3 regions of the Arthrobacter sp. V1I9 genome follow, and region 3 is predicted to be linked to each of the others. Evidence: riboswitches for the same ligand, from Rfam matches in the RefSeq annotation. Region 3 holds a riboswitch; each other region holds the start of a gene.
What was found. Region 3 has a riboswitch for S-adenosylmethionine ahead of QFZ70_RS11740 (bifunctional o-acetylhomoserine/o-acetylserine sulfhydrylase). Riboswitches for the same ligand answer to the same signal wherever they lie in the genome.
Positions count from the first base shown of each region.

Region 1 (3,829 bases), 2.4 Mb from region 3:
TCGGCGCCAAGACGCTCTCCTACGCGGTCAACATGGCGGCGTTGCGGCATGCCCACAAGCAGGGTGCCGACGACGTCATCTTCATCTCCTCCGACGGCCGCGTCCTGGAGGGCCCCACGTCGACTGTGCTGATGGCCCACGTGGAAACGGCCGACGACGGTACGTCCGTCAAGCGCCTCATCACACCGCAGCTGGACAGCGGTATCCTCGCGGGCACCTCCCAGGGTGCCTTGTTCGCCGCCGCCAAAGCGGCCGGCTGGGAACTGGGGTACGGTCCGCTGGAGCCCCAGGACATTTTGGACGCCGACGCTGTCTGGCTCATTTCGAGCGTGCGCCTGCTTGCTCCGGTGAACAGCATCGATGGCAAAGACGTGGGCACCCCGGCGGTGCAGAAAGAGCTGACCGCGGAACTGAACGAGCTGTTTGCCAGCATCGCGTAGCGGTTTCCACTGCCGCAGTACCGACCGCCGCCGGGCTTCCTTCGAGTAGCTGCCGCACTTCCCGCCGCTAAGCGGGGGGAGCTTTTGGCTGCGCGATCAGCTGCGCTTCGAGGCCGGAAAGCAGGATGGTGATGCCCTGGTCCAGCTCAGCCTCGCCGTCATATTCGGCGAGCGCCGGAGCCAACGCACGGAGATGGGGAAACTCTTTGAACGGCAGCCGGTGCAGCCCTAGCCGAAGCAGCACTTCATTCTCTTCGGGGTCAACCACGAACTCCTGCAGTTCGTTCAGAAGGTGGCCATAGAGGAACCCGTAGTAGGCCCTATAGACGTGGAGGGCGTCGGCAGGGCTGAATCCGGCGCCAATCAGCAGGGCGAGAATCTGCTCCAGCGGGCGCAGGGTGCCCAGCGGGCGCAGACCCAGCGGAGTGGAGAGCGGCCTCGTCACCAGCAGCGGCACCACGTTGGGATGTTCGAGCGCGAGCCGCCGAAGGTTATGCGCGATGTGCCGAAGCTGGGCTTTCCAGTCGGGGTCCTCCGGGTGGATGGGCAGTTCGTTGAGAACGAGCTCCGAAACGCCATCGAGCAACGCCGCCCGGTTCTCTGCGTAGCGGTAAAGGCTCATCGGATCCCGGCCCAGCTCCTGCCCCAGCCGGCGCATGGTCAGCGCGTCAAGGCCTTCCGCGTCCACCAGCTCCAATGCCTTGTTGAGCACCAGATCACGGTTGAGCCGCTCCTTTGGGGCGCGGCCCTTGGCAGGGCCGGGGGTTTTCGGGGAGGGCATGATTTTTCCGTTCTGGAGCCGGCGGCAAGCGTTCTGGAGAGGGTATCTCCAAACGCTTGCTGTATATGTAGTCTACGGGTAAAGTCTACATTGTAGTAAGGGCGTTGACACCGCTCAATCCATCGATTCCAAAGGTCTCGATCACCCCTCCGTGGCCCCGTGCAGGGCATTGAGGATTTCGCTGCTGTAGCCGAACGGCGGTACACACGCACTTAGCGAAGGGACGCCGTCATGGCACATTCGCAGTTCGATCTTTTTCTCCAGGAAGCCACCCACCTCGACCAAGCGTCCGACCACAGCCTCAGCGGTGACCGCCTTTATGGTCTCTACACCAGCTGGTGCTTCATCAACCAGCAGGCACCCGGAATGGAAGCCGCCTTCTGGGCAGGCATGAAGCACAGGATCAGCCCGAGCCATAACGGCCTGCGGATGAAGGGTCCGGCCGCAGCCGACTACATCCTGGCGAGCTGCCCCGGGATCGTATAAACGACATCAAAGGAAAGGCGTGAAGCGCCCCCCAGCGGGCAGCCCTTCACGCCTTTCGTTTGCTCCAACAGCTGGGCGGCCGCCCCGCTCAGTTACGGAACATGACGACGGCGGCGATGCGGTGCCGCGCGCCAAGTGTTACTTTTTTGGGGAGTAATGAGTACCGGCGTCAAGCCCTGACTGGCCGGTCGGCAACCCTCCTTTCGCGGCGGGGTGCCTCAGGTGAATACTCGGCATATCGACCGAATCGTGTTGCAAGCGTGAAAGAAGGAGATCCGTCGTGTCTGACGCACCTGCCCCTGAAGAAAGACTCTCCTACCGGCTCGTTACCGGGCCCGATGACAGGTCTTTCTGTGAACGGGTTTCGACCGCCCTGGCCGAGGGCTATGTGCTTCACGGCAGCCCTGCCGCCACGTCCAACGGCGGCAAGGTGATTGTTGCGCAAGCCCTGGTTCTTCCGGCAGCCATCGCTTCCGCCGATGCAGCAGTTGCTACCGCCGTGGATGACCTCGAATCCGCGGGCGACGACCTTGAGTTCGACGGCGAGGGCCACGCATGAGCTACGCAGGAGACCTGACGCCCCAGGAGGCATGGGACAAGCTGGAGCAGGGCGCCATCCTGGTGGATGTGCGCACCGAAGGCGAATGGGCCCACATCGGTATCCCGGACACAAAGGCCACCGACAACGATCCGCTGTTCATCCAGTGGACGTTCCCGGGGGGCATCCCCAACCCGGATTTTATTACTCACCTGACGCAGCAGGCGCCGGAGGACGCTTCGGCCGAACTGGTATTCCTGTGCCGCTCGGGGCAGCGTTCCATCGCGGCCGCCATTGCTGCCACCCGGGCCGGCTTCACCTCCTACAACGTGCTGGAGGGCTTCGAGGGCGAACCCGACCGGTACGGCGAACGCACCGTCAACGGCTGGAAGAACCGCGGCCTGCCCACCAATCTCGGAAAGAACTAAGTGACCTTTAACGAAGACGCCGCCGGCTGGAGCCCCGACACCCAGGCCGTCCGTGGCGGACTTGACCGCACCAATTTCCAGGAAACCAGCGAGGCGGTGTTCCTGAACTCAGGGTTCGTGTATGAATCCGCGGCTGCGGCAGAGCGCGCTTTCACGGGCGAGGACGAGCGCTTTGTGTACTCCCGCTACGGCAACCCCTCCGTGGCTACCTTCCAGGAGCGGCTCCGCCTCCTCGAGGGCACCGAGGCGTGCTTCGCGACAGCGTCCGGCATGTCCGCCGTCTTCACCGCCCTGGGTGCCCTGCTGGCTGCCGGCGACCGCGTGGTTGCCGCCCGCTCGCTGTTCGGTTCCTGCTTTGTGATCCTGAACGAAATCCTGCCGCGCTGGGGTGTGGAGACAGTGTTCGTGGACGGCCCGGACCTGGAGCAGTGGCGCGATGCCCTGTCCCAGCCCACCACCGCCGTCTTCTTTGAGTCGCCGTCCAACCCGATGCAGGAAATTGTGGACATCGCCGCTGTCAGCGAACTTGCGCACGCGGCAGGTGCCACGGTGGTGGTCGACAATGTCTTTGCCACTCCCCTGCTGCAGCGGTGCGGAAAGTTCGGCGCGGACGTGATTGTCTACTCCGGGACCAAACACATCGACGGTCAGGGCAGGGTGCTGGGCGGCGCCATCCTCGGCACCAAGGAATTCATTGACGGCCCGGTCAAGCAGCTTATGCGCCACACCGGCCCGTCGTTGTCCCCCTTCAACGCCTGGGTGCTCACCAAAGGCCTTGAGACGATGGCCCTCCGCGTCAACCACTCTTCGGCTTCAGCCCTTCAGCTGGCCGAATGGCTGGAGCAGCAGCCTGCCGTGAGTTGGGTAAAGTACCCGCTGCTGAAGTCGCACCCGCAGTATGAACTCGCCGCCAAGCAGATGAGTGCCGGCGGCACCGTTCTCACCCTGGAACTCGCGACGACGGGTGGCCGCTCGGGCAAAGAAGCGGCCTTCGCGCTTTTGGATGGCCTGCGCATCATTGATATTTCCAATAACCTTGGCGACTCAAAGTCCCTGATCACCCACCCCGCCACCACCACGCACCGTGCGATGGGTCCGGAGGGACGCGCAGCCATTGGCCTGAGCGACGGCGTCGTGCGGCTTTCGGTTGGTTTGG
Region 1 is NZ_JAUSYU010000001.1:76,796-80,624, reverse strand. Features, by position in the region: gene QFZ70_RS00365 (aminodeoxychorismate lyase) at 1-440, shown strand, start outside; gene QFZ70_RS00360 (TetR/AcrR family transcriptional regulator C-terminal domain-containing protein) at 508-1,221, opposite strand; gene QFZ70_RS00355 (hypothetical protein) at 1,453-1,707, shown strand; SAM riboswitch class IV at 1,860-1,974, shown strand; gene QFZ70_RS00350 (DUF1737 domain-containing protein) at 1,988-2,266, shown strand; gene QFZ70_RS00345 (rhodanese-like domain-containing protein) at 2,263-2,673, shown strand; gene QFZ70_RS00340 (O-succinylhomoserine sulfhydrylase) at 2,674-3,829, shown strand, end outside.
Region 1: linked by a shared signal. The riboswitch ahead of QFZ70_RS00350 (DUF1737 domain-containing protein) and the one ahead of QFZ70_RS11740 (bifunctional o-acetylhomoserine/o-acetylserine sulfhydrylase) in region 3 are both predicted to bind S-adenosylmethionine.

Region 2 (3,829 bases), 780 kb from region 3:
CAAAGGACAGGAAGTACTCCACGATCTCGTCCACCAGCACGCCGCGGCGGTTGTAGACCTTGACCAGGAGTTCATTCTTCTGCCGCAGCGAACCTTCCACCTTCTGGCGGAGGATTGACTCGTCAAAGACGTCCTGGACCCGGATGCCCAGGCGGGCCACCTTATCCATGTACGCAGGGCCGATGCCGCGCCCGGTGGTTCCGATGGCGCGGCTGCCGAGGAAACGCTCTGTCACCTTGTCCAGCACCTGGTGGTACGGAGCGACAAGGTGGGCATTCGCTGAGACGCGAAGCTTTGAGGTGTCGGCGCCGCGGGCCTGAAGGCCTTCGATCTCCTGGAAGAGTGCCTCGAGGTTGACCACGCAGCCGTTGCCGATGATAGGTACCGCATTGGGGCTGAGGATGCCTGCCGGAAGCAGCTTGAGTTCGTATTTTTCACCGCCTACGACGACGGTGTGCCCGGCGTTGTTGCCGCCGTTGGGCTTGACGACGTAGTCAACACGGCCGCCCAGCAGGTCGGTCGCCTTGCCTTTTCCTTCGTCGCCCCATTGGGCTCCTACGATCACAATTGCTGGCATGGGATCCTCCCCCATTCGTTCGGGCTGCCCGGGCCTCCGCCACGATGTGGCAGGCCTGGCGCAACGCCGTTCATCAGAATGCCCCGAATGGACCGGCCTTCGCTGGTCTGCGGGGCAGCACAGCGACGCAAGAGTTCCGGGGCTCTTACCACCCAAGTTTAGCCGATCAGCTACTTTGTCCACTCGTTGGGCCGCCGCGGCCCTTCTTGCAGGGTAAAGGACCCTGCACGGGTGAAGGACCGCGGCGGGCTGTCAGCGGATGCTATTCGTCGTCGGTTTCCCCGGCCGGGCGGGAGGTCTGGGTGGCCAGGTTGTCCCAGAAGGAGGTGTCGGCGTCGGCAATTGATCCGTCAGCGATGGCAGCGGCGGTGGCGGTCAGGGTAGTGACCGTCTGCTTGATCAGGTAGCCGTTGCTTCGGAGCCCCAGGGCGTAGCCATCCAGGTAGTGGTCGGACATGCCGCGCATTTCAAACAGCAACGTCGAGATGCCGTACTCGACGGCGATGCCGTTGCGGCTGATGGTTTCGGCGCTGCCCCCCACATACTTGCCGAGGTGGCCCCAGCCTGTGGAGTCGACGCTGTTGAAAACAACGGCGCCCAACTGCTTGGACTTTTCAACAACGGCGGGATTGGCGTTGGGGGTGGTGGGGTACAGGATGGACCCGGACACAAGTTCGCCGTCACGCTGGCTGCGGGTGCCCTGGTGGTGCAGGTCGATCATGTAGTCGATCTTGTACTTGCGCATCACGTTGTTGTGCAGCGCCTGGGTTTCCGGCTGGATCTTGGCCACATGGTCCCGGTTAAGGTCCACCTCTTCGGCGTTGTACCGGGTCATATTGCGGTCGCCCTTGGCCAGGTAGTCGTCCAGCGGGAAGTTCACGTCCCCCATGGCACCGTCTGCGTTGAGCATGGGCACAATCAGGATGTTCACGCCGTCCAGGACATTCCCGGACTTTCCGGTGCCCAGGTGCTTGACGAATTCCAGCGCACCTTCGGTGGTGAGCTGTTCGTTGCCGTGCTGCTGGGTCAGGTACAGGATGGTGGGCTTGGCCGGATCCGAGATGTACTTGACCAGGTGGATGTCCCGGCCTTTCACGGTCTGCCCGATAACCTCCAGCTCCATGGCCGGCTGCTTGGTGTCCTGGTCCTTGAGGAAGGAAACCATCTGGTCATAGGAGGCCAGCTTGGATGTGGTGATCTGGCCGTTGCCGTCATAGTTGGGGCCTTCGCCCACAGCGATGGCAGGGGCGGGCGCTGCCACTACGGCCAGGGCCAGGGCTCCGGTAACTGCCAGGGTCCTGAAGGTTGCCAGGGTTTTTTTCACGGTGCGGTACCTCTTTCGAGTGCATAGGTGTGCCAGCCCGCCATGTCCCCCATCGCGGGCTGTGACAAAAGCCAACCAACCTCAGCGAAAGCTGTCAATGGATATAACAGGAATACACATGCAGTTATTACGTTTCGAAAGCGTGGCTTCGGCGCCCTGCCTGTTGCGAAACAAACCGAAGCGGATTTGCTCCCGGGGAGCCATCTGGATTTAGGTGAGAGTGAACCATCCGGAGCGGCCGAGAGACCTGGATCGCTGACGCCGCAGCAACCCCCAAGTGCAGGGACGTCCTGCCTGTGAAGGTGCTACTGCCAGGACCGATGGAAAGGAAATTTCAGCATGACCTTGAACACAGACCATATCCGCGTCACCCACGCAGGTTCCTTGCCCCGCACCGTTGAGCTGATCGCCGCCAATGCCGCACGCGAGGAAAACCCTGCCGACGTCGAGGGCTACAACGAACTCCTCACCGCGTCCGTAGTGGACCTGGTCCAGCGCCAGCAAAGCCTGGGCGTCGATATCCCGAACGACGGCGAGTACGGGCACGCCATGTCCGCGTCCGTGGACTACGGCGCCTGGTGGTCCTACTCCTTTGCCCGGATGGGCGGCCTGGAGCTGGACAATGACGCCAAGTGGGCGGTCGAACCGAAGGAATCCACCCCGGGCCACGTCCAGCTGACCGGCTTCATCCACCGCCGCGACCGCACCATCTTTTCCGAGGCCTACAACGATCCCACCAGCGGCATCTTCACGGGTGGCCCCAAGCCGTTCCCGAAGGTCACCGGCCCGCTCGTCTATACCGGCCAGGACGCCGTCGCCTCCGACATCGCCAACCTGAAGGCCGGGCTGGCGGCCACCGGACTCACGGACGGCTTTGTTGCAGCGCTCTCCCCCGGCAGCGCCTCCCGCATCACGAACGAGTACTACGCCACGGAGGAGGAGTACATCTACGCCTGTGCCGACGCGCTCCGCGAAGAGTACAAGGCCATCATCGACGCCGGCCTGATCCTGCAGATCGATGATCCCTCCATCGCCGAGAACTGGGACCAGATCAGCCCCGAACCCAACGTCGCGGACTACCTCAAGTTCACGCAGATCCGCGTGGAGGCACTGAACTACGCCCTCCGAGGCCTTCCCGAGGAGCAGGTCCGCTTCCACCTCTGTTGGGGCTCCTGGCACGGCCCGCACACCACGGACCTTCCGCTGGCGGACCTGGTGGAGACCATGCTCCAGATCAACGCCGGCGGTTACTCCTTTGAAGCTGCAAACGTGCGGCACGAACACGAATGGCGGGTCTGGGAGGACACCAAGCTTCCTGAGGGCAAGGTCATCATCCCGGGCGTCGTTTCCCATGCCACCAATGTGGTGGAGCATCCGGACCTGGTGGCCGACCGGATTGTCCGGTTCGCAGAAGCGGTGGGCCGCGAGAGCGTCATCGCTTCTACCGACTGCGGCCTCGGCGGCAGGGTCCACCCCCAGATTGCGTTCGCCAAGCTGGAAGCACTGGGCGAGGGCGCACGCCGGGCCAGCAAGCGGCTCTGGTAGCCGGAAATAGCGTAACGCCGGACCCGCCGGTGCCGTGCCCCGCTTGAATCGGGTGCGCGGGACCGGCGTTTCGTTTTGCGGGGCTTGCTAAACTGGTGAAGGCCGACCAGGAATCGGTCCACCCCATTTCAACCATCGCGGATATGTGTGCGCCACCGTGCGCCCATTTTCCGAGGTGGCAGCAACACCAATCCCCGCAGGAGATCCAGCACTACATGACAGCCCTGGCACCCGAATCTTTCCATGAGCAGCTCCTGAGCCGCCGCTACGAACCCAATGTTGCAGCCGTGAACGAACTGTGCGATTCCCTGCAGGAGGCAAAACCCGGCACTGTAGTGCCCTACGTGGACCCCATGCACGACGTCGACGAGTGCCGGATCATC
Region 2 is NZ_JAUSYU010000001.1:3,262,810-3,266,638, forward strand. Features, by position in the region: gene QFZ70_RS15165 (adenylosuccinate synthase) at 1-577, opposite strand, end outside; gene QFZ70_RS15170 (M14 family zinc carboxypeptidase) at 840-1,901, opposite strand; SAM riboswitch class I at 2,124-2,228, shown strand; gene QFZ70_RS15175 (cobalamin-independent methionine synthase II family protein) at 2,241-3,446, shown strand; gene QFZ70_RS15180 (uracil-DNA glycosylase) at 3,662-3,829, shown strand, end outside.
Region 2: linked by a shared signal. The riboswitch ahead of QFZ70_RS15175 (cobalamin-independent methionine synthase II family protein) and the one ahead of QFZ70_RS11740 (bifunctional o-acetylhomoserine/o-acetylserine sulfhydrylase) in region 3 are both predicted to bind S-adenosylmethionine.

Region 3 (3,829 bases):
GGTCCAGGTAGCTCTCCACCTGGTACCGCCCGCGGGCAGCCAGCTGTTGCCCCTGGAGCGGCGATTCGGGGGCCTGCGGCTCACGGCCGAAGCGTCCGTCCAGTTCCCGCGGGGAGCGGTACGTGATGTGGGCGATGCGCCGGGCCAGGGCGAGGCCCTGCTCGGGGGCGGGTCCGTTGTAATAGTCACCGCCGTTGAAGTTGGCGTCCTGCCGGATGGCGAGTGTCTGCGCCTGGGCGAAAGCGATCTGCTCGGCGGTACTCGCGGCGCCCACGGAGATCACTGCGCAGCGCTGCACACGTTCCGGAAACGTGACCGCCCATTCGAGCGCACGGGCGCCGCCCATGGAACCGCCCAGCACGGCAAACCAGCTCCCGATCCCGAGCTGGTCGGCCAGCCGGGCCTCGGCCAGGGTGCTGTCCCGCAGGGTGACCAATGGAAAACGTGAACCCCAAGGCTTTCCGTCCGGCGCGGACGACGACGGCCCGGTGGACCCGTAGCAGCCGCCCACGATATTGATCGACACCACGAAAAAACGGTTTGTATCTACCGGCGCACCAGGCCCCGCGAGCTGTTCCCACCAGCCGGGCTCCTCGGTGTCGCCCCGGGTCACGTGGGTGCTGCCTGTCAACGCGTGTTCGATCAGAACGGCGTTGCTGCCGTCCGCGTTCAGGGTGCCCCAGGTTTCATAGGCCAGAGTGACGTCCGGAAGGTATCCGCCGGCTTCCAACTCCAGTCCCCCGATGGAGGCATAACGGACAATCCCATGTTCAGGGACAGTTGTACGGGTGACGGTAACCGTCATGGCAAGACCTCTTCTACGCGCTTGCCCGCCGTCGAATGACCGGCAGGCCAGGTCTTCACCCGGGGCACCCCGCCGCGGAAGGAGGGTTGCCGGCCAGCAAGCCGGGGCTGTCACTGGCACTCATGACCTGGTTCGAGTGTACGAAACAGCCCCTGCCTGCCGCCAAGAGTGTGACTGGTTGTGACTTCCCCGGCTTGTGCCGCGTTGGGTGCCCTGGGTATCTCTAGGCGCCGGTTGCGTCCTTGGCCGCCCGGAAACCGGCTTCGAGATCTGCCAGGATGTCATCGATATGCTCGATCCCCACCGAAAGCCGCACCAGGCCCGGGGTCACGCCGGCCACCACCTGCTGCTCCGGCGAGAGCTGGCTGTGAGTGGTCGACGCCGGATGGATCACCAGCGAACGGACGTCACCGATGTTTGCCACGTGGGAGTGCAGTTCCAGGGCGTCCACGAAGCGCTTGCCTGCCTCCGCGCCCCCGGCGAGGTTGAACGAGACGATGGCGCCGGTCCCCTTGGGGCCGTACTTCCGGCCCCGCTCGTACCAGGGGCTGGAGGGCAGCCCGGCATAGGCGACCGATTCGACGTCGTCACGCGACTCCAGCCACTGAGCCACGTCCAGGGCGTTGGCCACATGCCGCTCCACCCGAAGGCTCAGCGTCTCCAGACCCTGGGCGATCAGGAAGGCGTTGAAGGGCGACACTGCCGAGCCAAGGTCTCGCAGCAGCTGCACCCGGGCCTTCAGGATGTACGAGAGATTGGCGCCCAGGGCGCCTTCGGCACCGAGGTCCCGGGCGTAGACGAGTCCGTTGTAGGTGGGGTCCGGGGTGTTGAAGCCGGGAAACTTTGCGGGGTCCTTGCCGAAGTCAAACTTTCCGGAATCCACGATCACGCCGGCGATGGCTGAACCATGGCCGCCCAAGTACTTGGTGGCCGAGTGCACCACGATGTCCGCGCCCCATTCCAGCGGCCGGATCAGGTACGGGGTGGACAGGGTGTTGTCCACGATCAGGGGCACGCCGGCCTCGTGCGCGACGTGGGACACCCCTTCGATATCCAGGACGTCCTGCCGCGGGTTGGATACCACCTCGCCGAAGAAGAGCTTGGTATTGGGCTGCACTGCTGCGCGCCACTGTTCCAGGTTGTCCGGGTCCGCCACGAAGGTGACTGATATGCCGAACTTCTTCAGGGTGTGGGCGAAGAGGTTGTAGGTGCCGCCGTAGAGGCTGGGGCTGGCCACGATGTGGTCCCCCGCCTCGGCGATGTTCAGGACGGCGAAAGTCTCAGCAGCCTGTCCGGAGCTGAGCAGCAGCGCCCCCAGTCCGCCTTCAAGGCTGGCAATCCGCTGCTCCACGGCCTCCTGGGTGGGGTTCCCGATCCTGGTGTAAATGGGGGCCAGTTCGGCCAGGGCAAAGCGGTTGGCGGCGCTTTCAGCAGTGGGGAACACGAAGGACGTGGTCTGGTAAATGGGAAGTGCACGGGCGCCCGTGGCGCCATCCGGCTCCTGGCCGGCGTGGATCTGGCGGGTTTCGAAAGACCATCCGTTGGACAACTAAGGCTCCTTTGACATGGGCCCGGCATGCTGGAAGCACCGCGGGCCGCGCTTGCCATCCGGCCGGTGCCGGACAGCCAGGTCCTCACCCGGGGCACCCCACCGCGGATGGAGGGTTGCCGGCCAGCGAGCCGGGGCTTGTCACTGGCGCTCATGACCTGAGCTCAGTGTAGGAACATGCGTTGATTGCCGGACAGGATTGTGACGAACATAGTCAGGAAGATTTCCTCGGCCCGGCGGGGGCTTAATGACGGTACACAAGACGAAATCCCAGTAAGGCTACCCTTAGCTGAGAGCCCGATCACAAAGTGCCAAGATGTTGCCATGCGCATGGATCACGTCTCTTACGCCTGTGAACACGATGGCCTGGCTGCCACCACCGAACGTATTTCCTCTGCCCTCGGCGTTGAGGCAGTGAAGGGCGGGGTACACCCGCGGTTCGGAACCCGGAATATGATCATCCCGCTAGCGGGACACAAGTACCTCGAAGTGGTGGAGGTCCTGGACCACCCCGCTTCGGACAAGGCTCCCTTCGGGCAGGCAGTGCGTGCACGGTCTGCAGCCGGCGGCGGCTGGATGGGCTGGTGCGTCGAGGTTGACGACCTGGCCCCCTTCGAAGAACGGCTCGGGCGGTCCTCGGTCAACGGCAACCGCAAGTTTCCTGACGGCCGCGAACTGGTCTGGAAGCAAATCGGCATCCTCGGTTTGATCGCCGACCCGCAGGTTCCCTACATGCTCAAGTGGGAGGGCGACCCGTCCCTGCACCCGTCCAACGCGTACGACAGCAACGTCAAGATGAGCTGCCTGACTATCGCCGGTTCCGCTGCCCGCGTTACTGAATGGCTGGGTGAGCCGGTGGAGAAGCCGCTCGAAGACGTAGCCGTGGAGTGGGTGGCACCGCACGGGACCCCCGGAATCCTTTCGGTGACGTTCGAGACCTCCAACGGAGCTGTGACGATCTAATCCTCTCCCTGGGCCCGGGCAGCTTTGCCCGGGCCTCGGCATGGGTAGGTGCTGCAGACTGCCCTCCTAAGCTTCGGCCGCCATCAGCAGGTGACAACGGCGTCACCCGCTGATGGCGGCCGAATCCATTTCTTGTGAAGCACCAGTTGCACACCAGCCCCCGCTGGAATGCCAGACCCCCTTGTCATGATGGGTTTATGGGCCGCCGTGACGTACGCGGACACTGCCTGGCGTTGTCTTGCCGTCTCCTAGCCCAGTCCTACGGCCTTGCCAAAGAGGCTGAACCCAACGAATGCCACGATATCCAGCAGGGCGTGAGCGATCACCAGGGGCATTACCCGGCGCGTCCGGGTATACAGCCAGGCGAAGACGACACCCATCACCACATTGCCGATGAAGGGCCCGAAGCCCTGGTAGAGGTGGTAGCTGCCGCGCAGCAGGGAACTCACCATGATGGACAGCGGCACGCTCCAGCCGAACTTTGCGAACCGGTCCAGCAGGTATCCCACCAC
Region 3 is NZ_JAUSYU010000001.1:2,481,222-2,485,050, forward strand. Features, by position in the region: gene QFZ70_RS11735 (homoserine O-acetyltransferase) at 1-805, opposite strand, end outside; SAM riboswitch class IV at 818-933, opposite strand; gene QFZ70_RS11740 (bifunctional o-acetylhomoserine/o-acetylserine sulfhydrylase) at 1,029-2,354, opposite strand; SAM riboswitch class IV at 2,398-2,513, opposite strand; gene QFZ70_RS11745 (VOC family protein) at 2,679-3,317, shown strand; gene QFZ70_RS11750 (CPBP family intramembrane glutamic endopeptidase) at 3,566-3,829, opposite strand, start outside.